One region of the Allobosea minatitlanensis genome, then DNA from elsewhere that is predicted to be linked to it. Evidence: riboswitches for the same ligand, from Rfam matches in the RefSeq annotation. Region 1 holds a riboswitch; the other holds the start of a gene.
What was found. A riboswitch is a leader RNA that binds a small molecule or an ion and turns the genes downstream of it on or off. The one in region 1 is predicted to bind cobalamin.

Region 1 (7,636 bases):
AGATAATCGTAGCGCAGCGCGATGTTGAGCTCGTCCAGCACCAGGAGCCGGATGCCCGGATCGGCCATCAGCTCCCTGGCCTTGGCGAAGGCGCGCCCGGCGGCGGCGATGTCGCGGGCCTTGTCCTGCGTCTCCCAGGTGAAGCCCTCGCCCATGCTGTGCCACGAGACCTGATCGCCGAAGGCTTCGAGCGCCCTGCGCTCGCCGGTCGACCAGGCGCCCTTGATGAACTGCACCACGCCGATGCGCCAGCCATGGCCGAGCGCGCGCAGGATCAGCCCGAAGGCCGCCGTCGACTTGCCCTTGCCGGGGCCGGTATTGACGATCAGCAGCCCCTTCTCCAGCGTCTTGGAGGCGACCTCGGCATCCTGCACCGCCTTGCGCTTCTCCATCTTGGCCTTGTGGCGGGCGGCTTCGTCGCTGTCCGTCGTCATCGTCGCGCTCGCTTCTACTTCACCCGCATCGGCAATCCGGCGACCATGAAGACCACGCCGGCCGCGCGCGCCGCAAGCGCCTGATGCAATCGCCCGGCCTCGTCGCGGAAGCGGCGGGCGAGCGCGTTCTCCGGCACGATGCCGAGGCCGACCTCGCTGCCGACCAGCACGAGCGGGGCGGAAACGGTTTCGCAGGCGGCGATCAGGGCCTCGCATGCCGCGCCGGTATCCTGTTCCGCGAGGATCAGGTTGGTCAGCCACAGCGTCAGGCAGTCGACCAGGATCGGCCGACCGGCCGGCTGAGCGGCGATGGCTTCGGCGAGGGCCAGCGGCGCATCCACAGTTTCCCAGCCCGTCGGGCGGCGCGCCCGGTGCTCGGCGATGCGCGCCCGCATCTCGTCGTCATAGGCCTGCGCGGTGGCGATATAGGTCCAAGGTGCCGGCAGGGCCTCGACCAGGGCCTCGGCATGGCGGCTCTTGCCGGAGCGGGCGCCGCCGAGGACGAGGGTGAGATGGGGGATGGGCGTTGCTTGCATCGGCGGCTTCGGGTTCGCTCGCCGTCATCCCGACGACCGAAGCGAGATCCGGAATGACCGCGTAGAGGAAGGACCGGCCCTGCATTGCACAGCCGCACGCCGAAGGCTAATGATCGTCGCCGACGGTGCCTCCGCGAGGAGGTGAAAAGGGAACGCGGTGCGACGCCGCGGCTGCCCCCGCAACTGTAAGCGGGCGTCCTGCGCCATCGCCACTGGAGTTCGCTCCGGGAAGGCGGCGGAGGGCACCGGACCCGCGAGCCAGGAGACCTGCCGTCACCCGCAACGATCCAACCGGCTGCCGGCGGGGCGGCCACGGAGAACCGCCATGAACACCGCCTCGGTTTCCACCGCCCGGCCCAGCGTATCGGAGAGGGTCAAGGCCGTCGCCGCCGCCCTCGTCGTCGGCGTCGCCCTGGTCTACACCACCGGCTTCGCGGCCTCGACCAATGTCCACAACGCCGCGCACGACACCCGCCACGGCCTCGCCTTCCCCTGCCATTGAGGGAAGCCAGCCATGGTCACGCGCGTTCTCGCGGTCAGCATCCTGGCCGGGCTTCTGGCCGGTCTCGTCGTCGCCGCCCTCCAGCATGTCACCACCACCCCGCTGATCCTCCAGGCGGAAACCTATGAAAACGCCATGAGCGAAGGGCCGGGAGCGCCTCTCGCCTTCGCACAGGGGCAGGCCCGCATCATCCTCGCCCATAACCACGAGGCCGGGGCCGGCCATGACGAGGCCGAGTGGAAGCCGGAGGACGGCCCCCAGCGCCTGCTCTTCACCAGCGCCGCCACCATCGGCACCGCGATCGGCTTCGCCGCGCTGCTGCTGGCCGGCATGCTCGCGGCCGGCGACACGATCGACCAGCGCCGCGCGCTGATCTGGGGCGCCTGCGGCTTCCTCGCCTGCGGCCTGGCGCCCGGAATGGGGCTCGCGCCGGAGCTGCCCGGCGCCGCCGCGGCCGCGCTGCAGGAGCGCCAGCTCTGGTGGCTCGGGACCGCCGTCGCCACCGCGCTCGGGCTCTTCCTGTTCCTGCGCTACCAGGCGCCATGGCTCAAGCTGCTGGCGGTGGTGGTGATCCTGCTGCCGCATCTGGTCGGGGCGCCGCATGCGCCGACGCCGGAAAGCAAGGTGCCGGCCGAGCTCGCCGCGCATTTCACCTCGCTCTCGCTCGGTATCCAGGCCGCGCTCTGGCTGGTCACCGCCTTCGCGGTCGGCACGCTCTGGCCGTGGCTCGGCCGCCGCGCCGAGGCGCGCTAGGGAAGGACGCGGCGAAAGCCGCGCCCGGAAGGCCAGCCATGTCAGAGGGCGACCTCACCATCCATGTCTGCACGGCCTGCCGCCGCCCCCGCCCCGACCTGCCGGAAGGCTACGACCAACCGGGGATCGGGCTCGCGGAGCGGCTTGCCGCGCAGCTCGAAGCGAGGGGCAGCAGGATCGCCGTGCTGCCCGTCGAATGCCTCGCCGTCTGCAAGCGGCCCTGCACCATCGCGCTCAGTGCCGACGGCAAATGGACCTATCTGATCGGCGACCTCGAAACCGAAACCCATCTCGACGAGATCGTCGGCGCGGCGGAGGCCTATGCCGCCAGCGCCAACGGCATCGTTCCCTGGAAAGAGCGGCCGCAGTCCTTCCGCAAGGGCGTGGTCGCGCGCGTGCCGCCCTTGCCGGCGCGCCAGCAAGGATGACCCCATGAACGCTCCGCAGACCGCCCCTCTGGGCAAGACCTCGCTCGGCAAGACGCCCTGCACCATCATCACCGGCTTCCTCGGCGCCGGGAAGACGACGCTGGTGCGCCACCTGCTCGAAAACGCGCAGGGCAAGAAGCTCGCCGTGCTCGTCAACGAATTCGGCGATCTCGGCTTCGACGGCTCCTTCCTCGCCGGCTGCGGCATCGCGGGCTGCACGGCCGAGGACGTGGTCGAGCTGCCGAATGGCTGCATCTGCTGCACCGTCGCCGACGATTTCGTGCCGGCGCTGGAAAAGCTCCTGAACCGCCCCAATCCGCCCGAGCACATCCTGATCGAGACCTCCGGCCTCGCCCTGCCGAAGCCGCTCGTCACCGCCTTCAACTGGCCGGCGATCCGCTCGCGGGTCACGGTCGACGGGGTGATCGCCGTGGTCGACGGCCCGGCGGTGGCCGAGGGCCAGTTCGCCGACGACCCCGAGGCGCTCGCGGCCCAGAAGGCGGCCGACGCCGCGGTCGATCACGACAACCCGCTGGAGGAGGTGTTCGAGGACCAGATCCTCTGCGCCGACCTGATCCTGCTCAACAAGAGCGACCTCGTCGACGCGGCGGGCCGCGCGCGCGTCAAGGCCGAGATCGCCGCGCATCTGCCCAAGGCGATCAAGATCGTCGAGACCACCCATGGCAAGGTCGAGCCGGCGCTGATCCTGGGCTTGAGCGCCGCGGCCGAGAACGATCTCGCCGCCCGCCCCTCGCATCACGGCGAGGGCGAGCACGACCACGATCATGACGATTTCGACTCCGTCGCGGTGCCGCTGCCGGCGGGTCTCGCGCCGGAAGAGCTCTCGGCGCGCGTCGCGAAGGCGGCCGAGGCCGAAGGCGTGCTGCGGCTGAAGGGCTTCGCCGCCGTGCCGGGCAAGCCGATGCGGCTCGTGGTGCAGGGCGTCGGCCGGCGCGTCGGCCACCATTTCGACCGCCCCTGGGGCGCGGGCGAAGCGCGCGACGGGCGGCTCACCGTGATCGGCCTCAAGGGCTTCGACCTCAAGGCGGTGGAAGCGGCGCTGGCGGGGGCGTAGCATCGCGCGATGCACCTGCTCCCGACCAGCGAGATCAGGCTCGACGACGGCGAGGACGCCGTCGATCTCGCCCTGCCGCCGGGAGATCTGCTCGTCCTCTCCTTCACCGACAGCGACCTCTCGGCGCTGGCGGCGGCCGCGGGCGACGGCGATCTGTCGGTGCGGCTGGCGCCGCTCAGGCGGCTGAAGCATCCGCTCTCGGTCGATTTCCTGATCGAGAAGACGGCGGCGCAATGCCGCTTCGTGCTGCTGCGCTGCCTCGGCGGGCTCGACTACTGGCGCTACGGCATCGAGCAGCTCGGCGCCGCCTGCCGCGCGCAGGGCATCCCGCTGGCGATCCTGCCCGGCGACGAGCGCGACGATCCCAGGCTCGGCGAGCATGCCACGGTGCCGGCGGATTTCGCGGACGCGCTTTTGGCCTATTTCCGCGCCGGCGGCGGGGCGGAGAACATGCGCCGGCTGCTCGGGCGGATCGAAGGATATCTCGAATCGCAGTCGGCCCCCTGCCTCGCACCCCTGCCGCTCCTGCCTTTCTTCGCGATCGGCGAAGGCGGCAGGCCCCTGCCCTGGCCCGATGCGCTCGCCGCCCTCGCCTGCGACAAGCCGCTGGTCCCGATCCTGCTCTACCGTTCCGGCGCCGCGGCCGGCGATACCGCCATGGCCGAAGCCATCGCCGCCGCCCTGGCCGCCCGCGGTCTCGCCCCGCTGCCGCTGGCGCTGACCAGCCTGAAGGACCCCGTCGTCACGGCCGCGCTCGGCGCGCTGATCGCGGCGCGCAAGCCGGCGCTGATCGTCACCACCACCGCCTTCTCGGCTCGCGAGGGCGCCGATTTCGTGCTCGACGGCGCCGATTGCCCGATCCTGCAGGCCGTGCCGGTCGGCAGTCCGCGCGAAGCCTGGGACGCCTCGCCGCGCGGCCTGTCCGCCGCCGACCTCGCCATGCAGGTGGCGCTGCCGGAATTCGACGGGCGCATCGGCACGATCCCCGTCGCCTTCAAGGCGGAGGAGACCGATCCGGCGACCGGCCTGGCCGTCCGCCGCCTCGTGCCGGATGCCGAGGGCATCGCCGCACTGGCCGATCTCGCAGCGCGCTGGATCTCGCTGGCACGCCAGCCGAGGGCCGAGCGGCGGCTGGCGCTGGTGATGTCGGATTACCCCGCGCGCGGCGGCCGGGCCGGCTTCGCCGTCGGGCTCGACACGCCGGCGAGCGTGACGGCGATCCGGGCGGTGCTCGCTGAGGCAGGATACTCCGTTCCTTCATCCTCGACTGTCATCCCGGGCGACCGAAGGGAGGCCCGGGATCCAGGCCGGAACGATTCCGACGAAAGTTCCGGCCTGGATCCCGGATCGGCGCCGCTGACGCGGCTTGTCCGGGAGGACGGCGGACAGATGGATGAAGGCCGGGGCTTGATGGCAGCCCTCACGAGCGGCCCGTTCGACCTGACCGTCTCGCTTTCCGCTTATCGCGACTGGCTTGCGGGAATCCCCACCGCCGCGCGCGAAGCGCTTCTCGCGGCTCATGGCCAACCCGAAGCGGATGCGGCCTGCCGCAACGGCGCCTTCCGCTTCCGCGCCGTGCGCTACGGCCGGCTCACCGTGGCCCTCCAGCCGCCGCGCGACGCCACGCCCGACCGCAAGGCGCGCTATCACGACCCCGACGCGCCGCCGGGCCACGGCTATCTCGCCTTCTACCTCGCCCTGCGCCGGAGCGAGGCCGTCGACGCCTTGATCCATCTCGGCACGCACGGCACCACCGAATGGCTGCCGGGCAAGGCGGTCGCCCTCTCGGCCGGCTGCTGGCCGCGCCTCGCCATCGGCGCGCTGCCGGTGGTCTATCCCTATGTCGTCGACGATCCGGGCGAGGCGGCGCCAGCCAAGCGCAGACTCTGTGCCGTGACGCTCGGCCACCTGCCGCCGCCCTTGGCCGAGGCGGAGGCGGCTGGCGAGACCGCGCTGTTGCGCGACCTCGTCGAGGAGTTCTCGCAGGCGCAGGTGCTCGATCCGCGCCGCGCCGACATCGTCGCCGCCGAAATCCGCGCGCGGGCCGAGGCGAGCGGGCTCGCCGCCGCCTGCGGCGTCGAGCCCGGCACCGGGATGAACGAGGCCTTGACGCGGCTCGACGCCCATCTCTGCGACATCGCCGAACTGCCCTTCCGCGACGGCCTGCACATCTTCGGGCAATCCGCCATCGACCCGGCTTCCGCCCGCAACGAGCGCGAGAACCTGCTGGCCGCGCTCGACGGCCGCTTCGTCGTTCCGGGTCCGGCCGGAGCGCCGCATCGCGGCCGGCCCGACGTGCTGCCGACCGGGCGCAACCTCTCGACGCTCGATCCGCGCGCGATCCCGACGCGGGCCGCCGCGCGGCTGGGCCGGCTGGCGGCGCAGGCGGTGGTCGCGCGCCATCTCCAGGACCATGGCGACTATCCGCGCCGGATCGTCATGGACCTGTGGGCCTCGCCGACGCTGCGCTCGGGCGGCGAGGACATCGCCCATGCGCTGGCCCTGATGGGCGCCGCGCCGCTCTGGGACGATGCCTCGACCCGCGTCACCGGCTTCGCCATCCTGCCGCAGCCGAAGCTCGCCCACCCCCGCCTCGACGTCACCCTGCGCGTCTCCGGCACCTTCCGCGACACCTTCCCCGGCCAGATCGCGCTGCTCGACCAGGCGGCGCGGGCGGTCGCGGCGCTGGACGAGCCCGACGACTGGAACGAGCCCGCCGCCGCCCGGCGCCGCGGCGAGGATGGCGCGCGCATCTTCGGCGCCGCGCCCGGCCGCTATGGCGCGGCGGTGGCCGACCGGGCGCTGGACGGCGACTGGACGGAGCGGGACGAGCTCGGCACGGCCTATCTCGCGGCCTCCGACCATGCCTATGGCGGGCCGGAGGGTGCGGCCACGGCCGATGCCGGCTTCGCGGAGCGCATCCGTGCCTCCGACGCCTTCATCCATGTCAGCGACACCGCCGGGCGCGACATCCTCGAGGCGACCAGCGCCGCCAACGTGATCGGCGGGCTCGCTGCGGCGGCCAGGGCGCTCGGCGCGAAGCCGGCGCTCTACAGCCTCGACAGCGCGAATCCCGAAGCCCCGAAGGCTCGGACGCTGGCGGAAGACATCGCCCGCATCGTCCATGGCAGGTTGACCCATCCGCGCTGGATCGCGGCGCAGCTCGCCCATGGCTGGCGCGGCGCGGCGGAGCTGGCCGAGGCCGTCGACACGCTCTTCGTCTTCACCGCCAGCACGGACGCCGTCGCCGACGGGCTGTTCGATGCCGTCTTCCAGGCCTGGTGCGCCGATCCGGCAGTCTGGTCGGCGCTGGAGGCCGCCAATGCGCCGGCCGCCGCCTCGATCCGCTCGCGGCTGGCGGAAGCGGCGCGACGCGGGCTCTGGACCAGCCGGCGCAACTCGGTCGCCGCCTTCCTGGCGCGGGAGGCCGCCGAATGAGCGCGCTTCCGCGCACGGCGCCGCAGGCGGAACGGGACGCGCTGCGGCGCGGCTGGTGCCCGAGCACGCTGAAGCCGATGGAGACCGGCGATGGCTGGCTGGTGCGGCTGCATCCGCCGGGCGCCAGGCTGGTCCCGCAGCAATTGGAGCGCATCGCAGCGCTGGCGGCGGCGCATGGCAGCGGGCTCGTCGACATCTCCGCCCGCGCCAACCTCCAGATTCGCGGGGTGACGCCGGCGAGCCATCCCGCCCTGGTCGAGCGCCTGCTGGCGGAAGGGCTCGTCGACGAGCATGACGGCGACGGACCGCAGCGGCTGACGCTGGTTTCGCCGCTGGCAGGCGCCGACGGATACGAAGGTGGCCGGATCGATGCCGTCTCCCTCGCCGGTGAGATCGAGAGGCAGGGCCGGACCATCCCCGGCCTGCCGCCGAAGCTCTCCGTCGTCGTCGACGATGGCGGCGCGTTCCCG
Region 2 (7,636 bases), 3.0 Mb from region 1:
ATCCGCGCCGGCCTGCCCGCCGCCGCGCCGGCCGGCGCGGGCAGGGCCCAGGCCACGGCGCCCGCCAGCATGACGGCACGGGAGGCGCCGGCCGGCCGAAGCCGTGCGCGCAGGCGCCTCATCCGCCCAACGCCACCTTGATCCCGCCGAAGGCGCCGAAGCCGGGCACGAGAAAGCCGACCGGGTTCTCCCAGCGCTTGTCGAACAGGTTGTCGATGCGGCCGAAGACGGCGACCTTGTCGGTCGCCTTGTATTCGGCGGCGAGGTTGACCAGCGTCGCGCCCTTGGCCTTGAGGCGCGACACCGAGAAGTCGCGATTGCCGTCGATCCAGGGGCCGACATAGATCAGCGTCGCCGAGAGGGTGAGCTTCTCCATCGGGGTCCAGGTCGCGGTGGCGCTGGCCTTGTGGCGCGGCCGGCGCAGCAGCTCCTGCCGGGCGCTCTCGTCCTTGGCCAGGGTAAAGGTGTAGTCGGCGCGGATACGGAATTGCGGCGAGATCTCCAGCGCCGCGAAGGCTTCGACGCCATTCGTCCGGGCCCTGCCGACATTGGCGTAGGAATCGAAGGTCGCGTTGGTGACGATCAGGTTGCGGATGCTGTTCTGGAACCAGGTGGCGCCGAATTGCAGCTTCCGGTCGAAGAGGGGCTGCTCGAAGCCGACGTCCCAGCCGCGGCTTTCCTCCGGGCGCAGGTCCGGATTGCCGTGGAAGTTGTAGCCGGGGCGGTAGTCGACGAAGAGCTCGTTCAGCGTCGGCGCCTTGAAGCCGGTGCCGTAGCTCGCCTTCAGCTTGGTGTCCGTCCAGGGCAGGATGACGGCCGGCGCGACGCGCCAGGTCGTGTGGCCGCCATAGCTGTCGTCGTCGTCGCGGCGGATATTGGCCGCCAGGAAGAGGCGGTCCTGGATATTGCCCTGATATTCGAGGAAGGCGGCCCTGTTGCCGTTGGAGGCGGTGAAGTTCGTCGTCTCCAGCCGCTCGCGCTCGTATTGCAGGCCCATGATCAGGTTGTGGCCCTTGGCGATATCGAGGTCGCCGCGCCAGTCGACCTTGGTGCGCTCGCCGAGATATTCGGTCGGCAGGCCGAGCAGGCCGAAGGCGTTGGGCGAGCGGTTGAAGCGGTCCTGGTTGGTGTAGGAGACGCCGAGGCGGCTGACGAAGCGTCCGGCGAACGGGTCCCAGACCACCTCGCCGCGGGTCATGGCCTGCGCGTAGTTCTGGCTCGAGCGATAGGGGGTCGGCACGCTCGGGTATCCGGCATCGTAGGGGTTGAGGAACTTGCCGTCGGTATAGCGGCCGGTCCAGTTGACCCGCAGCGTGTCGGTGAGGGCGAAGCCCAGCCGGGCCGAGTAGGTGTAGGAATCATAGGCGTTCGGCCGCACCTTCCGCCCGGGCGGGATCAGTTGCGACGGTACGGAATCCGTCGAATCCGAGCGGAAATGGCTGAGGTTGAAGGCGTAGTCGAAGCGGTCCGTGCCGCCGCTGAAGCCGGCCGACTGGTTGAAGGTTCCGTGCGAGCCGGCCTCGACCCGGGCGGTCACCTTCGGCGGGCCTTCGCCGCGCCGGGTGGTGATGGAGATGACGCCGCCGAGGGCGTTGGCGCCGTAGAGGCCGCTCTGCGGGCCGCGCAGCACCTCGATGCGCTCGATGTCGTCGGTCTGCATCGAGCCGAAATCGAAGGAGCGGTTGGGCGTGGAGGGATCGTTGGCCTCGATGCCGTCGATCAGCACCTTGACGTGGTTGGAGTTGGTGCCGCGCATGAAGACGGAGGTCTGCCCGCCCGGGCCGCCGATCTGGACGAGGTTGAGGCCGGGTACGGTCGCCAGCGCCTGCGGCAGCGTCCGGCGCTGCTGCTGCTCGATCTCCTCGGCGGTGACGACGGTGACCGAGCTCGCCACCTCGCGCACCGGCGTCGGCTTGCCGGTGGGGCTGACGACGATTTCGTCGAGCGCGACCGAATCCTGCGCGGCGGGTGCGGCCGCGCGATCCTGGCCAAGGGCGGCGCCGGCGGAGCAGGCCAGGCCGAGCAGCGAGACGGAGAGCAGGAGGCGGCCGCGTCCTGCGGCCTGGCTTAAGGAAAACACGCGGGGAAACCTCGGGCGTTGACGTCTGTGGCACGTCACCGCGAACGCGATCTCCCCTTCGCCGCCAGATGGCGGCAAACGGTCGAATCAGCGATCGGCACACCCCGTCCGAACGTGCTCGCGTGTGACCACGGCAGACGGCAGGTCTCCTGGCTCGCGGGTCGGTGCCTTCCGCCGCCTTCCCGGGGCCGAGTCCCCAGTGGCGTCTGGCGAAAGGCTCGCCGCTTACAGTTGCGGGGGCAGCCGCGGCATGGGGCGGCAAGCCGCCCGCACCGCGTTCCCTTTTGATCCCCTGAGGGAACCGTCCCGTTCACGACTAGGGCGAAAGCATGGCAAGGTCAATTGGAGCCGCTCGATTTCCAAAGCCGGCGCGAGAGGCGCTTTTCGGCCGCCGGATCGGTGTGAAACGAAGCATCACATGGCAATGAGGCGGGATTAACCGGGAATAGGCGGGATCAGGCGGAAAGCGGCGGCGCTGCAAGGAGTTAGGCGGCAGGCGGCGCGGCGTTTAGTGCCATTTGATCCTTCGCGGTTTTGGCGGCCCGAATTCCAGAAATTCAGGAAGCCAGAAATCGGGCCTGCCGCTAACCCCTTGAAATGTCGTCGGCGCGGTCGGCGGAACTCGGAACAAATGCGCCAGTGTGCCGCTCTCGCTTCCGAGTTCGGTAAAACGACGATTTTTCAATGCGATATGAGCGAAGAGCGGGCATCATGCCCGTTTCCGAACTCGGAAGCGAAATCATCCTCCTCGCGGACCTTTCCGGAAGCGCTCGGCTGCACGGCGCGCAAGATCTTCCTCGTCGACGGCGATCAGGGCGAAGCTCGCGACGATGTAGGCCAGGCGCAGCCGTTCCCGATCGATGTCGGTCTCCGGCACGGAATCTCTAACCATCATCCAGGCCCTGTCGAGAGCGCCTTGCGCCCGCGCGACGTCGGCTGGATCGCTGAATGACGAGAAGGGAATTGTGATGGCCTCCCTGAAAAGGCTGGCTGTATCCGCCGGCAACCCGCCGGTCACCCTGTCGTTCCGGGATGTTTTGGCGCGACGCTCGAGCTCCCTGGCATCCGGCAGGTCGACTTTGAGATAGTACGACTCGACGGGGCGGTCGATGCGCCGGCCGCCGAAATCCATGGCGAAGGCATCGGCCACCTCCGGCCTGCAGAAACACCAGCACATGCCGTGCAGCCCGAGCGGGGTGGTCTCGGAATCGAACCAGGCCGCCCAGCGGTACATGATGCCGTATGCTATGGGCCCCGGGGTGCGGTCGAGCGCCACCTGATAGGGATGCGACCGGTTGCGGTGCTTGGGCGTGATCTCGCCCTTGCGCCTGGTCATTGCGGCCACCACCGCAGCAGCAGCCCCCCGGCAAGCCCGGCCGCGACGACGATCGCGAGGTAGAACAGCCCCTCGCGCCGCGCCTCGCGGGTGCGCATCTCATACTCCTGGTTGTCCCCGCTCTTCACTGCGACCTCCGCTCCTGACTCCCTTTGTCATAGAACGCCCTTGAGAACAGAACAAGAACGCGTTTCCCTAGGGTCGCCCTGGCGACACAGGGGCTGGGGCTGAAGAAAGGAGCGCGTCAATGCGTAATGCCAAGCGGGAAACCGTCGCACACCTCACCTATTTCGTCGTCCAGCCGTTCAAGGCCGTGAAGGGGTCCAGGGGCAAGATCTCGGCCGAGGAACCGATCCCGGCGCGGGATCATGACCACGCCATGCGCATGTTCGAGCGCTTCAAGCCGATCCGCGCCGGCGTCGTCGCCTTCCGCCGCACCGGCGATCCGGCGACCGGCGATTGGGAGGATGCGGTCATCATCGCCCGTCATGGCCTCCTGTCGGCCGAGGTCGACGGCATGACCGATGCCAGCGAGGCCGAGTTCGAGAGCTGGGAGCTCGGCGCGCATGATTTGAAGGTCGCTTAAAGCGCCAATGCATCAATATGCATGAAATTGCATAGGCCGGGCCCCGCGCGAGCGGGGCCCGATTCATTTTGCCATCCGCAACCCGCGCCGGCACTCCTTGTCGGCCCCGCGATAGGCCTTGAGCGAAACGCCCGCGGCCACCTCGCCGCGTGCCGAGCCCTTCAGCTTGTCCTCGACGAAGTTCGAGAGCTCCTGAGCCGTATTGGCGCAATAGACCCGCGCCACGGTCCAGCGATCGTCCTGAGGCCAGGCGTCGATATCGTTCATCTGCCTGCGGATCTCGATCGACTGACGCTTCAGCTCGCTGACGTCGCCCAACTTCAGCGCCTTGTTGATCAGCGTCTCGCGCTGCCGCAGCGAACGATGCCAGGCTTCGGCGCCAGCAATCGCACCCGGGCTCGAGGCGACCGCGACAGCCTGCCGGAATCCACGGGCATCACAGAGCCGCCTGCTCCAGTGTCCATCATCCTTGAGCTCTTCAGGAGTACAGCGCTCCGCGGCCGCAACGGCACCCGCTCCGGTCAACGTAAGCGCAACGGCGATCGCGATGGTTCTCATATCTTACCCCCTGCCCAAACGACCCGGCCGGCGATCTTCAGAGATCTGGCTTCCGGCTCGGACAGCACTTCGGTCTCATACCGCGGGTTGTCGCTGATCAGTGTCACTCGCCCTTCCATTCCGCGCCCAATCCGCTTGATCCGCACGTCGTTGTTGTGGACCACGACGAAGATCGCATCGAGCCGGGGCCTTTGCCAGCGGATGTCCGAAAGGCAGATCGCGTCTTCCTTGATCGTCTCCGTCATGCTGTCCCCGCGAGAATCGTGGAAACGGGCAAACTCCACCGGGAGGTTGAGCTGCTCCAACCATCTGCGAGGAAACGGCAGATGATCCTTCGCGATAGGGTTTGAGTTCTCGATTCCCGGCCCAGCGCTGGCGATGACATCCAGCAGCGGGATGTAGACGACGTCTTCGTCATCAACCAACGGCTCTGCCGGCACTCCGACCTGGCTTGAGAAATCTTGACCCAAAAACGGGGAGCCTTCGCCTGACGCAAGCCAGTCGAGCGACCGATTGGCGGCCTTAGCCAGAATCGCGGCCTGCCGAAAAGGGATCCGCGCCTTTCCATTGATCCATTTGGATATCTGCTGCGTCGAGTTTCCGGTCAAAAGAGCGGCATTTGCCCGCGACCCAGACGCATCGACGATCTCCTTAAAGCGCTCAAGAAGCGCCTCGTCCCTCTCTTCGGCGTCATCATCGTCCGATTGTTTCGACATGGCGCTTGCCTATATCCAAAAAGATCGCTACGGTATCGTTCGTTACTCTATTGGTTAACAGAAGGCGGCCGCGGCCGCCAATCGGATAGCTGCGCATGCACGAAGCTGACATCTTGGCCGCCGTTCGGAAGACCCAGTTCCGCTTTTTGCCGCGGATCGCGGAGCGGTACGGCGTTTCGGATACCCAGCTGCGCGCGGCTCTGCGCCGCCCGCAGCTCGCGGCCGAGCGAGCAATCTCCAAGGCGACGGGCATCCCACTGCATGTTCTTTGGCCGACGCGCTGGTCGCCTTCGGGTGAGCGCCTCGTCCGTCGTGGTCTGAAGAGGGCCGCCTGATGTCGCTGCTCGCAACCCTTACGGCGGGTTCACCCGTCTTCCTCGCCGCTGTCGCCGCGATCGATGCCACCGGACGCCTGCGCCCGGTCGACGAAGCTCATGCCCAGCTCATCGCCACGTCGATGAACGAAAGCGGCCTGATCCAGCCCGTCGTTGTCAGGATAGATGCTTCCGGCAACGGGTTGAAGCTCGTCGTGGGCGGTCACCGGCTCCGCGGCGCGAACATTCTGAGCTGGGAGGAAATCCCTGCCATCTTGATCGAGTGCTCGGACGACGAAGCGCGCCAGATCGAGATCGACGAGAACTTGGCCCGCAAAGAGCTCACCGCGCTTGAGCGCGCCGAGTTCCTCGCGGAGCGCAAGCGCGTCTACGAGACCCTTCATCCCGAGGCTGCTCACGGCAAGGCGAAGAAGCCGAAGACCGAAAAAGGAAAAGTGGCCAACTTGGCCACTTTTGCCCGGTTCTCGAAGGACGCGGCCAATTCAACCGGCCTGAGCGAGCGCACGATCCGTCGCGCCTGCGAGCTTGCCGGCAGGCTCTCTCCCGATGCCATCGCCGCCATCCGCGGCACCAAGGTCGCGGACAACCAGGCGCAGCTGCAGGCACTAGCAGAGCTGGAGCCCGAGCAGCAGAAGATCGTCGCCGGGCTGATCGCCGCGAAGGCTGCCGGCAACGTCGCCAAGGCCCGCATCGTCGCCGGCTTCGTGCCCGAGGGCGGCGCGGTGCGGGAGGCTGATCGCCCGCTCGCCCGGATCGAGCCGATGCTGATGCGGATGTCAGTCGCGGACCTGACCACCCTGATCGCGATGGCGCAGGCGCAGATCGCGGCGAAGACCCCGCCGGCCAAACCCGCCGGGGCGAAGAAGGGCGGTGCGGCATGAAGCGCTCGCTGCCGCCCGCCATCCTCAAGCTGCGGCTCGACGTCGTGTTGAGCTGCATCGTGTCGCAGGAGGCTGCGCAAGCAGCCGTTCTTGCATGGGCGAGTGTCGAAGGACACGCAGATAAGGATGATTTCGAGCGCCTACTGATTGAGGCGATCCTTCAGGTGCTGCCGGAAGACCAGCGCCTACTCACGGTCGTTACGTTGGCGCATGCGTTCGTCGATCGCCTCGCGGAGGCGCGCGATGGCCTCCTCTGAACCCGCCTTCAGCATAGGGTCGCGGTCCTTCCCCCATTCCTCGACTGCCAGCAGCAGAATGTCTCGCGGGACCGGATCGAACTTCGCAAAGAGCTCGACGGTTACCGTGGCCAGGACGTGCGGCCACATGGCCGAACCGCTCCGGGCCATAGCCCGCTCACGGCGCGCGGTGAATTCCGTTGCGATTTCCTCTGGCGTTTTCTTCATCCCAGCTTCCTCCGGTGGCTTTGGTCGCGCTTACCACCATGGAGGAAAGGTGCCGGCCTGGACAGGTTTCCCCCTCCCGGGTCCGGGCCGGCACCACGCTTTCGGAGGCAGCCGGTGAAACTCTGGCTGACCTCCTCCGAAATCGCCGACCTCGCTCTGCCTGGCCTGCCGGCCACCGATCGCGGGGTACGCATGCTCGCCGAGCGCGAGGATTGGGCCCGCTTCTCGGCGCTGTGCCGGCAGCGCGCCGGTCGCGGCGGTGGGCTGGAGTATCACGTCAACCTGCTGCCGGTTGCGGCACGCGTCGCCTATTTCGGCGCCGAGGCGCCGGCGCCCACCGCCGGTGAGGCCATCCAGGCGGCGACGGAACCGGCCGCCGGCACCACCAGGGCCGCGACTTTGCAACTGGATGCACGGCTGGCCGTGCTCGGCGCCCTCAAGGCCTTCATCCGCTGCTCCGAGATGAAGCAGACGCTGGCGATCAGCTATTTCGTCGACCTCTACAACCTCGGCCGGATCGACATGCCCGCCTGGGCGCAGGAGGCACTCCCGCGCCTCTCGACCCGCACGGTGCTGCGCTGGCTCTCCGCCTCGCGCGAGGGCGAAACCGAGCGCCTCGCGGTCGACAGGGGCGCCGGCCGCCGCGGCCAGGGCGTGCTCGATGCCGCCTTCGACGGCGA

Region 2: it holds a riboswitch for cobalamin, as region 1 does, so the genes downstream of both, ACWH43_RS06395 (TonB-dependent receptor plug domain-containing protein) here and ACWH43_RS21140 (CbtB domain-containing protein) in region 1, are expected to answer to the same signal.

The regions. Positions count from the first base shown of each region.
Region 1 is NZ_OZ224509.1:4,317,773-4,325,408, forward strand. Features, by position in the region: gene cobO (cob(I)yrinic acid a,c-diamide adenosyltransferase) at 1-434, opposite strand, end outside; gene cobU (bifunctional adenosylcobinamide kinase/adenosylcobinamide-phosphate guanylyltransferase) at 449-970, opposite strand; cobalamin riboswitch at 1,077-1,259, shown strand; gene ACWH43_RS21140 (CbtB domain-containing protein) at 1,296-1,472, shown strand; gene ACWH43_RS21145 (CbtA family protein) at 1,485-2,225, shown strand; gene ACWH43_RS21150 (DUF1636 family protein) at 2,264-2,653, shown strand; gene cobW (cobalamin biosynthesis protein CobW) at 2,658-3,728, shown strand; gene ACWH43_RS21160 (cobaltochelatase subunit CobN) at 3,738-7,166, shown strand; gene cobG (precorrin-3B synthase) at 7,163-7,636, shown strand, end outside.
Region 2 is NZ_OZ224509.1:1,327,575-1,335,210, forward strand. Features, by position in the region: gene ACWH43_RS06390 (ABC transporter substrate-binding protein) at 1-122, opposite strand, end outside; gene ACWH43_RS06395 (TonB-dependent receptor plug domain-containing protein) at 119-2,080, opposite strand; cobalamin riboswitch at 2,203-2,399, opposite strand; gene ACWH43_RS06400 (hypothetical protein) at 2,820-3,416, opposite strand; gene ACWH43_RS06405 (hypothetical protein) at 3,413-3,544, opposite strand; gene ACWH43_RS06410 (hypothetical protein) at 3,664-4,002, shown strand; gene ACWH43_RS06415 (hypothetical protein) at 4,066-4,560, opposite strand; gene ACWH43_RS06420 (LexA family transcriptional regulator) at 4,557-5,276, opposite strand; gene ACWH43_RS06425 (helix-turn-helix domain-containing protein) at 5,372-5,611, shown strand; gene ACWH43_RS06430 (ParB/RepB/Spo0J family partition protein) at 5,611-6,492, shown strand; gene ACWH43_RS06435 (hypothetical protein) at 6,489-6,749, shown strand; gene ACWH43_RS06440 (DNA-binding protein) at 7,071-7,636, shown strand, end outside.